One region of the Paenibacillus sp. BIHB 4019 genome, then DNA from elsewhere that is predicted to be linked to it. Evidence: riboswitches for the same ligand, from Rfam matches in the RefSeq annotation. Region 1 holds a riboswitch; each other region holds the start of a gene.
What was found. A riboswitch is a leader RNA that binds a small molecule or an ion and turns the genes downstream of it on or off. The one in region 1 is predicted to bind cobalamin.
Positions count from the first base shown of each region.

Region 1 (4,197 bases):
ATATTTCTACGCGAAACGAGCTTGTGCTGCCGAAGGCAGGCACAGCCGTTTACGCTTGAAATATAAGAAGAATAAGTTTGACTCTTATTAACGCTTATATTTCTACGCGAAACGAGCTTGTGCTGCCGAAGGCAGGCACAGCCGTTTACGCTTGAAATATAAGAAGAATAAGTTTGACTCTTATTAACGCTTATATTTCTACGCGAAACGGGATTGTACTGCCAAAGGCAGGCACAGCCGTTTACGCTTGCCACCTCATTATCTGGTATAATAGGGCAATATGCAACAGGAGGGCGCTGGGGCCCGCGATTAGGAGGACAACGATGAAATCAAGATATATAGCAGGTATTTCGCTTGCCGTTATGGGGGCAGGCTTCATTACTACGAGATGGTGGCTGCCAGACAACACGTGGACGCATCTACTGGAAAGCGGCTTTGAAGCAGGGCTGGTCGGCGGAATTGCCGACTGGTTTGCGGTGACGGCACTGTTCCGCCATCCGATGGGCATTCCCATTCCGCATACGTCCTTGCTGCTCAAAAACCGGGCGAAAATCGTCAACTCGCTCATCAGCGCTATGGAAAATGAACTGCTGAATAAAGAAAGCATTACCCGCAAGCTGTCTGGCTTTCAACTGTTCGCAGGAGCAGCATCGGCGGCGACCCGGCTGATTGGCAAGCGCAAATTCAGGCTGGCAGCGGTTGATTTTGCCCAGTCGGCAGTAGAGCGCGTGCCTTTGGAGCGGGTTAGCGGCGTGCTGCATGGATTTTTGGCGGATTATGTGAAAAAGCAGGATTTTACGCCAATCGTTCGCAAGCTGGCGGATCGTTTCGTCCATGAGCGCTGGGATGAACGGGCGCTGGATTACGGCCTGGAGCATGTAGGCCACTGGATTCGCAAGCGTGAAACCGAGGAAATGCTCGGCAAGCTCGCCTTCAAAAAGCTGGAGGAGCTTAAGGTTGGCGGCTTCATGGGGTTTGCACTGCAAGCTTTCGTCGGCTTTATGAACGAGGAGAAGCTCGGCGGCTTGATCCAGAACATGCTGCTCTCAACGATGCAGGAGCTCTCCCATCCTGGAAGCCCGCATCGGCAAAAGCTGCTGCTTGAGGTGAGAGCCCAGGCGGAGAAGCTTGCCGATAACGAAGAGCTGATGCTCAAGCTGAAGCAGCTCATTGAACAGGGTGTGGACAGCGTAGAAACGGAACGCTTCATCCATTTGCGTCTGGAGGAGCTGAGACAGCTCGTGCTGGACAAGCTGGAGGAGCAGCATCGCAGCGGAGGGCGCGCCATTGTGCAGGGATACCGTTTTGCAACGGATTATTTGAACGGCAAGCAGGAAATGCTCGCCAATTGGGAAGAGGGCATTCGCGGTTATCTCGTTCGTCTTATTGAGAATAATCACTATCGCATTGGTGCGCTCGTTCGGGATAATCTCGACCGGATGGATGACAAGGCGCTCGTCTCCATGCTGGAGGAAAAAGTCGGCAACGATTTGCAGTGGATTCGCGTCAACGGCGCATTATGCGGTTTTGTCGTAGGCGTTATTTTGTCCTTCTTCTAACAGGGAAGTAGCCGTTTACATTTATAGGGGACAGCCTGAATTTTTTGTGATAAGATCAAACTACAAAATGACCCATGAATACAAGGTGAAACGGCTGTCTCCGTCCTTTGGCGGCGCGGCGTGTTTTAAGTCCAAGAAATATAGACAAGGGATTGGAACATCAGATCCTTTCCTATATTTTGAAAAAATGATTCAAATGGAACGAGGTGCCTTTGCGCACGTCAAAGGGTAACAGGGAATCGGGTGCAAATCCCGAGCGGTCCCGCCACTGTAATCGGGGAGTTTTCCTTCACCAGCAGGAGTCACTTGGCCTAAGCTTTAGGGCAGCCAGGGAAGACGAAGGAAAATAATGATCCGCTAGCCAGGAGACCTACCTCGTTCCAGCACCACATTGCCTTCGCGGAAAGGATAGGTGTACGAACGAAAGCGATTGCTACCAGTCTGTTTGCTGGCGCAACCGTCTATTTCTGCGTACACATGGCCGTTTTCCCAGCGAAGGGAAAGCGGTCATTTTTTGTTGTCTTCAGGCATGAACACATTGGGGAGGGTATTGAAACGAATGGTCAAGTTAAAAAGAAAGACAGCAGTTAGCACCGCTTTGCTGGTTATTGGGTTTACGCTTTTTTTACTGGTGAATGAGCCGCAATCCGCTTATGCGATGCACATTATGGAAGGATTTTTGCCTGTGGGGTGGGCGATTTTTTGGTGGGCGGCCTTTATTCCTTTTTTCATTCTGGGTGTACGCGCCATTCGGAAAATTACAAAGGAAGCACCAGAGCTTAAGCTGATGCTGGGCTTGGCGGCTGCCTTCACCTTCGTGCTGTCCGCGCTTAAGATTCCTTCCGTTACAGGCAGCAGCTCGCACCCGACGGGAACGGGGCTTGGCACGGTTATGTTCGGGCCGCTGCCCATGAGCGTATTAGGTTCTATGGTATTGCTGTTTCAAGCGGTGCTGCTTGCACATGGCGGGCTGACGACGCTTGGCGCGAATGCTTTTTCAATGGCGGTTGCAGGTCCCGCGGCGGGCTATGCCGTCTATCGGCTGCTGATGCGTTCAGGCAGCAAGCAAGGCGTGGCGATTTTTTCTGCTGCCGCTGTTGCTGATTTGGCCACTTATATCGTTACTTCGGTTCAGCTGGCTGTTGCTTTTCCGGCTGTTGAGGGCGGCATACTCGCATCCTTTATGAAATTTGGCGGTATTTTTGCGATTACCCAGGTTCCGCTTGCGATTAGCGAAGGCTTGCTGACGGTATTGATCTGGAACTGGCTGCAATCTTTTAATACAGACGAGCTGTCTATTTTGAAGCGGAGAATGAAAGGGGAGCGCGTATAATGAGCCGCAGCGCCAAAAATATTTGGATTTTAGCCATTGTTGTTTTGCTTGCCGTTGCGCCTTTACTATTCATTAACGCCGAATTTGGCGGCGCGGATGGCGCAGCGGAGGAAATGATCCAGACGATTGCGCCGCATTATGAGCCATGGGCGTCCCCGCTGGCTGAGTTGCCGGGAGAAACGGAAAGCATGCTGTTTGCGCTGCAAGCTGCGATTGGCGCCGGAGTAATCGGCTATGTAATTGGCCTTATTAAAGGGAAATCAGGGAAAACGAAGCAGCAATGATGAAATGGATTGATACGATTTCTTATTCCAATAAGCTGCGGGATTTATCCGCCCTTTGGAAATGCGGGCTTGCAGCCCTTCTGCTGCTGCTTGCCTATATCGCTCATCCGCTCGTACAGCTTGCCATTTTCGCATGGCTTGCGCTGTGGACGGTCGGCTATGCGAAAGTGCCTGCCAAGCTTTATGCGGCGCTGCTTTTCTCCTCTTGCCTGCTGTTCATTCTCAGCTTGCCCGCTCTGCTCATTGAATTTACTAATAGCAGCGGCAGTGCAGCAGGAAGCTTGGCGGCAGCGAAAGCAGGCTGGGTGCTCGTTTCATGGGAGCCGCTTAGCCTGTATGTGCCAGAGGCATCGTTAGGGCTGGCCGGACATATTTTTACACGTATTCTTGCTTGTCTGGCATGCATGTTTTTCATCACCTTGACGACCCCCTTCCCGGATCTGCTGCAAGTGCTGAAGCGGTTGAAAATGCCGCAAATTGTACTGGAGCTCATGATCATTATGTATCGCTTCATCTTTCTGCTGCTGGATACGGCGGGGGCTATGCTGCTCGCGCAGCGTGCACGGGGCGGTCAACACGGTTTTAAAGGCAAATTGCGAGATACGGCGGCGATTGCTGTGCGGCTCTTCGTCAAAACGATGCATCGATACAAGGGGCTGTCGAATGGGCTTATGGCAAGAGGATTTACGAATGAAATCCGCCTTGCGCCTGCTGTAAAGCGGAAGGTTCGCCTCCGGCATTGGGCGGAAGCGGGGCTCGGCTTAACGATTTTACTGGCAGCAGAGCTATGGCTTCGGTATGGAGGTGAATAAGCTGGCGGATAACGATCGGGCATCAACCATTATGGAAATGAACCAAGTGAGCTATGCTTATCCCGGAACGGACAAGTCTGCTTTAAACGGGCTAGAGCTGCGCATTCCTGCGAACAAAAAGGTAGCGCTGTGCGGGCATAATGGCTCGGGCAAGTCGACGCTTTTTTTGCAGCTTATTGGCATTAATCGTCCGCAATCCGGTTTCGTAA
Region 1 is NZ_CP016808.1:4,188,562-4,192,758, forward strand. It holds gene BBD42_RS18215 (DUF445 domain-containing protein) at 324-1,559, shown strand; cobalamin riboswitch at 1,747-1,951, shown strand; gene BBD42_RS18220 (energy-coupling factor ABC transporter permease) at 2,119-2,892, shown strand; gene BBD42_RS18225 (energy-coupling factor ABC transporter substrate-binding protein) at 2,892-3,176, shown strand; gene cbiQ (cobalt ECF transporter T component CbiQ) at 3,173-3,988, shown strand; gene BBD42_RS18235 (energy-coupling factor ABC transporter ATP-binding protein) at 3,975-4,197, shown strand, end outside.

Region 2 (4,197 bases), 2.4 Mb from region 1:
ATGCTGAGCAGCTCGACAGCCGGGTCACCCGGAGAGGCGACGCTTAAGGCAAAGGCTATAAACGTAATGCCAATCAGGACGGGAACCGCCGCCGCCAACCTCCGAATGAAATAGGCCATCTTATTGCACCCGCTCCAGCTGCGGCAGCGTTGTACCATAGACAAGTGCCCCATATCCGGTAATTTCTTTGCTGTACGCAATTAAGCTCGCATCATTAAACAGCGGAATCGTCGGCAATTCCTCGGCTGCAATGTCCTGCAGCTCGTTATAAATCGCACCGCGGTCATCCATATCCAGCGTCGTCTTCACCTGCTTCAACAGCTCATCCACACGGTCATTGCTGTAACCAAGCGTATAACTGATATTGCTTGAGCCTTCGCTCGCCATATAATTGTTCAAAATCGAATATGGATCGCCATTCGGCAGCCCCTGTATGGCCAGTGCCAGATCGAAGTTTCCTTGTGCCTGTGCTTCCTTGTAAGCCGCACCATCCAGTATTTGAATCGTCACGTCCAGCTGCAGCTCTTGAAGCACAGCCTGGAGCAGCTCGGCTTGCGCTTTATACGGATAACGATCGAGCCCATAGGTAGGCACAATTAGCGTAACCGCCTGCCTGCTGTCGCCAAGCACTTCATGCGCCAGGGCGATTGCCTTTTCTGAATCATGGACGACTGGAATGTCTTTGTAAAAAGGCGATGTTGCATTCAAAATGTTCGCCGTAGCGGTCGGATAGCCCAAATAGAGCTCCTTCACCAGCTGCTCGCGGTCAATCATCAGGCTCAGCGCCTGACGCATTTTCACATCATTGAATGGCGCTTTGGCACCGTTCGGATGCAGGTAATGGGAAATCGTCGATTTTGCCGTCGATACAGCAAAGCGTTCATCCTTCAGCAGCTCCTCGGCAAGGGCAGGAGGAATTGCGCCCAAATCCATAACGCCCAAAATCTCCCCAGATTTCAGGGCAGCAAGCCTTGTATCAGGGTCCGGTATGACGCGGACGCGGATTTTTTGGGCTTTTGCTTTTTCGCCATAATAACCATCGTAAGCCTCTAACAGCGAAAATTGATCCTTCTCATGCTGCACAAGCTTGAAAGGGCCTGTCCCTTGCGGCAGGCCGTTAAAGTCGCCATTTTCGTCAAAATTATTCGGGCTGTACATCGGGCTTGAGAAGTTGATCATCGAATACAGCAGCGTCGGCTGCGGATTGTCGAAAACAAGCTTAATCGTGCTATCATCAACCTTCACGACTTCCTGAAGGCTTGGGTATGAATGGTTGATGTCGAGCGTATAGAACGGCGAGCTTTTCGGGCTCACTTGCTTGTAACGGGCAAAATTTGCAAGCACCGCGTCCGCGTTGAATGGCGCGCCATCATGGAAGGTGACGCCTTTGCGCAGCATGAAGGTCCATTCCTTGGCATCAGCAGACATTTCCCACGCCTCCGCCAGCTTTGGAGCAGGCTTGCCATCCTCGGAAGCGGAAATCAACGGCTCCCATACATACAGAATGGTGCTCGTGTAATAAGCATCCTGCGGGCCCGGTGCCAAATCCCGCGGCGCAGCCAGCACGATTTCTTCAGAAGCAGCTGCTGTAGAGGCGGACGGAGATGCAGACTGCTGCGACAGCTTATTATTGCTGCCTGATTCATTGGAACCGTTAGCACCACTGCACCCCATTAGCGCCAGCAGCAAGCATAGGCTAAATAAAATACCTATTGTTTTTTTGTTTTTTGCCATTTGTGTACGTTTCATTTTCTCTATTTCCTCTCCCTCTAGCAAAATCATCTTCCTGCAATAATCCGCAAAAAAAAGACAGCTCTACCTCCAGTTATAGGAAAGATAGAGCTGCCTGTTATTGTTATTTTTCATCATAGCAAATAAGCATGCGCGCTAACACTTCCCTATCCTCCGTAGGTTACAGCAGTGTTGTCAGAACAGGCAGGTCTCCTGGCTACCGGAAATTGTGCTGGAAGCTGCCTTCCCAATCCCGCTAAGCGAAATCAGTGGCCTTGTAGCTTCAGCTAATCCGTAACAGTGGCGGGACCGCGTCGGTTTTGCACCGAACTTCCCTTTTAAGCTCCAGCCGCAGCTGTTGCACCTTATTCCCACAATTTTTCAGTTGTTTGCAAATCTGGTTGATTATATACCAGCCCTTTCATTTAAGCAACCTTTCCACTCCACTTTCCTTTCGTAATTATCTGATATAAAATAAAGCACATAGCATTTCGTAACTGGAGGGAACTACTGATGAAACCACAATTTCAGCCTTTATTTGAACCATTCACTTTCGCAAGCGGCATGTCCGTGCATAATCGAATTGTCATGGCGCCCATGACAACCTGCTCGTCCAATCCGGACGGCACCGTGCCTGATGAAGAGCTTGCCTACTACAGCCGCCGCAGTGCTGGGCCCGGTATTGTCATTACAGCGTGCGTCTACGTGAGCCGCAACGGCAAAGGCTTTCCCGGCGAATTTGGCGCGGATACCGATGCTATGATTCCAAGCCTCAAGCGTCTGGCCGATGCTATTAAAAGCCAAGGTGCGAAAGCGATTTTGCAAATTTTCCATGGCGGAAGATCATGCTTCCCTGGCCTAGTGCCCAATGATGATTTGGTGAGTGCCAGCAGCATTGCCCAGCAGGAGGGCGGAATTGTGCCACGCGAGCTGACCGAGGAGGAAATCAAGTCGATTATCGCCGACTTTGGCGAAGCGACACGCCGTGCGATTGAGGCTGGTTTTGACGGCGTTGAAATTCACGGTGCCAACGGCTACCTGCTGCAGCAATTTTATTCCCCGGCTTCCAATGTGCGTACCGACGACTGGGGCGGCTCTGTTCATAAACGTATGGCGTTCCCGCTCTACGTCGTTGAAGCTGTTAAGAAAGCAGCCGCTATGGCGCCGCAGCCGTTTCTTGTAGGCTATCGCTTCTCGCCGGAGGAGCCGGAAGAAGAAGGATTAACGATGGAGCATTCGTACCATCTGGTTAACGCTCTAATCGAGATGAAGCTGGATTATTTGCATGTGTCGCTTCAAGATTTCTGGTCGAAGCCGCGCAGAGGCGAGCAGGATTCGCAAAGCCGGATGGCTTGGTTCGTCGAAAAATACAGCGAGCACATTCCGTTCATCGGTGTCGGCAGCATCACAACCGCAGAAGAAGCGCTTGAGGCGAAAAACTCCGGCGTGCCGTTTATCGCTCTTGGCCGCGAGCTCATTATGGACCCGGATTGGACGGAGAAAATCAAGCAAGGCAATGAGCAGAATATTGTGACTACGCTGTCCAAGCAGGATCAGGAGCGCCTCGTCATCCCGAATGGCTTATGGGGAGCCATTACCCACGCGCCAGGCTGGTTCCCGATTACGGAATAAGCGCTAAAACCCATGCTATTGCTTTACTAGGTTACTAGGCTCTAATAGGCATAAAAAGGCTCCAGCTTATCATTCATGAGGCTGGAGCCTTTTTATGAAAAGAGAGGTTTAACCACTTGCTTGCAGCATGCAATGCTTCAAGCAACTACTCTTGAGAAGCAGCGAGTGCTATCGCTTCTTGAGCCAGCAGCTTTAATTGGGCAATTTTCATCGGCGGTTCAACGATTGGCGTTGAATGATCTGCAAAAAAGCTCCAATCGTTATTTTCAGCAATAGCATGAATTTCTTGCACTAGCTCCCGCAAGGCTTCGATTCCCTCAATATGAAGATAGGTTTGAGCAAGCTCCCGAAATCCTTCCTGATCCAGGCTGACATGAGAAGTACCTGCACAAGCGATATAATGCTCAAAATAATGTTCCGGATATTTTTCCTCAGTCAAATGAATACCTCCTGTTTTCTAGTTCATAAAATAACCATTCGGTTGGACAACTTTGTTGTTATTATAGCATCCCATGTATATTTTGCTCATGAAAACCATCGTCCAAATAACAATTTGACATTTCTATAAAAATAGATATACTAAGCCTCATGGATACTTTGTCAATACTTAAAGCTGTGTCTAACGAGAAACGGTACCATATTTTAAAATGGCTGAAAACGCCTGAGGAGCATTTTGGGCCTCAATGCCATCTAACCGATGCGTGTCAGTTTGCTGGAGGCGTATGTGTCGGTTCGTTTGCAGAAAAAACGGGACTTGCGCAATCCGTTATATCCGGCTATTTAGTGAAAATGCATAAAGCAGGCTTGCTAGAGTCGAAACGGATCGGGCAGCAC
Region 2 is NZ_CP016808.1:6,638,558-6,642,754, forward strand. It holds gene nikB (nickel ABC transporter permease) at 1-119, opposite strand, end outside; gene BBD42_RS28855 (ABC transporter substrate-binding protein) at 121-1,749, opposite strand; cobalamin riboswitch at 1,918-2,115, opposite strand; gene BBD42_RS28860 (NADH-dependent flavin oxidoreductase) at 2,245-3,363, shown strand; gene BBD42_RS28865 (hypothetical protein) at 3,509-3,802, opposite strand; gene BBD42_RS28870 (ArsR/SmtB family transcription factor) at 3,952-4,197, shown strand, end outside.
Region 2: it holds a riboswitch for cobalamin, as region 1 does, so the genes downstream of both, BBD42_RS28855 (ABC transporter substrate-binding protein) here and BBD42_RS18220 (energy-coupling factor ABC transporter permease) in region 1, are expected to answer to the same signal.

Region 3 (4,197 bases), 2.9 Mb from region 1:
TATAATATATTTGCCAACGCCGGGCCAGGAAAAGATCGTCTCAACGATCACATTGCCTCCCAGCATAAAAGCAAAGCTTGTCCCCAGCATCGATAAGATCGGCAAAAAGGCATGCTTGAACACTTGAAAAATGAAAATCCGTCCTTTGGACAAGCCTCTCGCACGCGATGCTTTGACGAAGTTCTGGTTGTTCATCTCCAGCATATTCGTCCGCAAAACCCGGGCATAGACCGCTCCAAGCCCTAGGCCAAGAGTAACCGCCGGCATGAGGAGATGAGCAAAGCCCCCGCGTCCCATGGAAGGCAGCCAGCCAAGCCGGACCGAGAAGAAATAAATCAATAAAAAACCGAGCCAAAAGGAGGGGATCGAGGCGCCAAGCAGCGCAAGGATTCGGCCCATCCGGTCCAGCAGCCCTTTTGAAAAAATTGCGGTCACCATGCCTATGAGGCACGTTGCCAGCAGCATGACCAATGCGCCAGCAGTAGCAAGCTCCAGTGTGGCGGGCAGCCTTTTGAGCAGTTCCCCGGCAACCGGCTCCTTGGACATATAAGATGTCCCCCACTGCCATGTAAATACATCGCCTAGCCAGCCTATATATTGACTCCACAAGGAATCCGTCAGTCCCATTTCCTCCCGGAGCGCGTCAATCGCCTCCTGCGAAGCCGGGATATTATGCGTGGTCAGCAAAATTCTCGCCGGATCGCCTGGAGACACCCTCATTAATATAAAGGTCAGCGTCGCTACGCAAAAAATGACGAGCAGCATTTGCGCGACGCGTTCGAGCCAAAAACGAAGCATACTTGAGTTCACCCTTTACTTAAGGGATATCGACTTCAGCCGTCACATAATAATATTCGATCGGATGCGGTATGAAGCCCGTTACCCCTTTTTTCACGCCAAATACATTGTCAGGATGTACGATAAACGACTGCGGCAAATCAGCATTAATAATATCTTGGGCCTGTATCGCAAGCGCATTGCGCGCGTCGGTATCCGCCGTATCGTTAAGCTTATCGATTACCGTCTCAAGCGGCTTCGATTCATAATGGCTGACGTTCGATTCGCTAGCAGATTGATAGAAAATGTTCAAGAAATATTGCGGATCTCCCGTCTGTGCCGTTAGCATGCTGTACATAGCAAGGTCCCAATCGGACTTCGCAAGCTCAGCGTCAATATTTTCAACCTTGCGTATTTTCACGGTAATTCCTTCATTAAGCAATTGATTTTGGATAACCTCTGCCATAACCGACAGCTCAGGTCGGTGCGGGAACGTAAGAAGCGTCGCCTCGAACGGCTTGCCTTCCTTCTCCCACATGCCTTCCGCATTTTTCTGCCAGCCGCCAGCGGCCAGCAATTGTTCCGTCGTTTCCCCTGCTGCTTGCTCCGCCACTTTGCCGAATGGCAAAATTTCCGGGAACGGGCTTTTCGCTTTCGTGCCGTAACCACGCATAACCGATTCAATAATCGCCTCGCGCGGGATCGCGTGATCTACAACCTCGCGGTTCGCTTTTTCTTTAAACAAAGCAGAATTCATATTAAATAATACCATATGTGTACGAACGGATGGGGCAGACAGCACTTCCAGCTTGCTGTCCTTCTCTACCAGCTCAATGCTGTCAATCGGAATGTCCGTTGCGACATCTACTTCACCAGCTTGCAGCGCCATCAGACGCGTGTTGCCATCGGTCACAAACTTCATCGTCACCTCTGAAAGCTTTGCGGGTTTTCCCCAATAGCCATCATAACGCTCAACAACAAGCGATACGTCTTTTGTAAATTGCTTGATTTTGAAAGCTCCCGTCATGGCCGGGTAGCTGCCCGCTTCCTTCATGCTGTCAACATCAAGAATAATCGTGCTTGGATCAGCCAAGCTGGAAATGATCGCCGAGTTCGGCTGTGTCGTAATCACTTTCAGTTCGTCTGGCGCAAGCACTTCAATATCTTTAACTAGCAGCAAATCCTTCGCCAAATGGCTGTTCGCAATGGAACGCAGCAGCGATGCTTTTACGCTTTCAGCATCCATCTTTTTGCCGTCGTGGAACGTTACGCCCGTTTCCAGCTTGAACGTCCACGTATTAGCATCCTCCTGCTTCCACTCCTTCGCGAGCCAAGCGGATGGCTGCAGCTGCTCATTCAATTTAATTAGCGTCTCCCCTGCGCCCGAGCGCATAACATCCCAGCTATCGTCGCCATGCGGATCAACGCCTGCTGGGTTCCATGTGTACGCCATTGTTAGTGTTTTATTAGCGGCAGCAGCGTTATTTCCCGAGGCGGCATCCGTGCCCTGCTCTGCGTTTTGACCAGCATTCGTGCTGCATCCTGCAAGGACCAGCATCAAGCAAACGATCATCATTCCAAGTGTCAAGCTAAGTGGCTTCTTCGTGTTGTTCATGTTTCTTCGTCTCCCCTTCTAGTAAGCGTAAGCGGCCGAATGCCGTCCTGTGGCGGCAAAGCTGCCGTTTCGCGTAGAAATATAGAGAAAGGATACAAAAATCAAATCCTTTCCTATATTAAAAAAAAGCATCCCCGACCCTTAAGAAAGCAGTCAGAAATGCTTTTATGTTAAATAACTAAACCTTATCTGCGTCTGCTTGCCATGAAGCAACAAATAATCGTTAGACATTTTGCAATAAATGGGCATAACCAACCACCTCCCTAAGCACCGTAGGTCAAACAGTGATGTTAAAACAGGCAGGTCTCCTGACTTGGGGCCTCCCTCTCTTCCCTTCCCAGCTAGGGTAAGCTTCTGCTATTCGTCTTGCGACGAAAAGAAGCTCATCAGCCAGTGGCTTATTTGTGAGGGGAGCGCAGCCTGTGTAAGCTGCTGCCCTTTACAGTGGCGGGTCCGTGTCGGCCTTTAACCGAACTTCCCTTTTAAGCGAATGAAGACGTATAAGTTCCAGCCAACATTTCGCACCTATTTTCATTCAAGTATGAAGTTTTGCAGGCTCATAAGCCCGTCCTGTCCGTAATCCATTCTTAATCATAGGGAGGAAGCGGGAATCTGTCAATGGCTTTAATTCGAATATGAAAGTGTTTTCAATATAAGACTTTCATATTTTTTCCAGTAATGTTATATTGAAATTACTTCACGCATGATGAGCTTATTTATTAAGTTAGCCCAATAGATAACCTAATCAAATAGAAAAGGAATGATCACAGTGACGGTGAAAATCCTTCCAGTTGAAGAAAAGCAAATTATTGATTCATATTGGTTTTACAGTGATTTTTATTCTATTATCTCTCGTGTAGACTCGGAAAAATTATGGTTTATGAATAATTATATTAATTTATTCGATATTCCTGATCCAAACCAATTATATACCTTTTTCTTCAACGGTTATTATAGAGATAAAATGGTTGAGTTTTATGACTGCCCTTTTATTGATTTTCAGCGGATAGCGTTAGACAGGCAAAGCTCGACGATTTTAAATAACGACCTGTTTGATTTTATTAAAGCATCGATTGATGGCGGCTATTATGTAATCGTTATGATCGATCGTTTTTATATAAAAGAGTATGAAATTTCGGCAAAATCCCCACATGAAGTCATGATAAATGGGTATGATGATGCAAATAAAAAGCTGTACTTTTGTGACAATAATGCCAACGGAAAATATTCAACGAATATCACCTGTGATTACGAAGCTTTTCATCGAGCATTCCATGTATTAGAAATCGATGCCCATGATTTTAAAGACCATCTTTATTTATTGAAGCCGCTCGAAAATACCGATTATACTTTTTCTCTAACATATGTGAAAAATACGATGAACGCCTACCTCTTGTCTAAGGCACATACGGATGAACATTATAACCAAGCTTTAGGCACACCAGGGCTAACCTTCGGTATTAATGTATACGACAAGGCCTCCGAGTATTTAAACTATTTGGCTCAAGAAGAGGTAGTATTTGATATTAGATCGTTCCACCTGCTTTACGACCATAAGAAATGCATGACAGTGCGATTAAACTACATGATTAATAACCATCATTTGATTGATGATAATCAAATTTTAAGCAGATGGAGAAAGCTGGAGGCCGCGACGCACGCTGTAAGAAATTCCATTTTAAAATATTGGCTTACTCGAAGCCCGGATACGTTGTACAAGCAAATGGAGCAATTGCATAAAATAAAGGAGACGGAAACGGTATTGCTGCAGGAGGTTGTGGATCAGTTGAAGGATGGTTAGATTT
Region 3 is NZ_CP016808.1:7,128,821-7,133,017, forward strand. It holds gene nikB (nickel ABC transporter permease) at 1-798, opposite strand, end outside; gene BBD42_RS30885 (ABC transporter substrate-binding protein) at 818-2,392, opposite strand; cobalamin riboswitch at 2,674-2,936, opposite strand; gene BBD42_RS30890 (hypothetical protein) at 3,162-4,193, shown strand.
Region 3: it holds a riboswitch for cobalamin, as region 1 does, so the genes downstream of both, BBD42_RS30885 (ABC transporter substrate-binding protein) here and BBD42_RS18220 (energy-coupling factor ABC transporter permease) in region 1, are expected to answer to the same signal.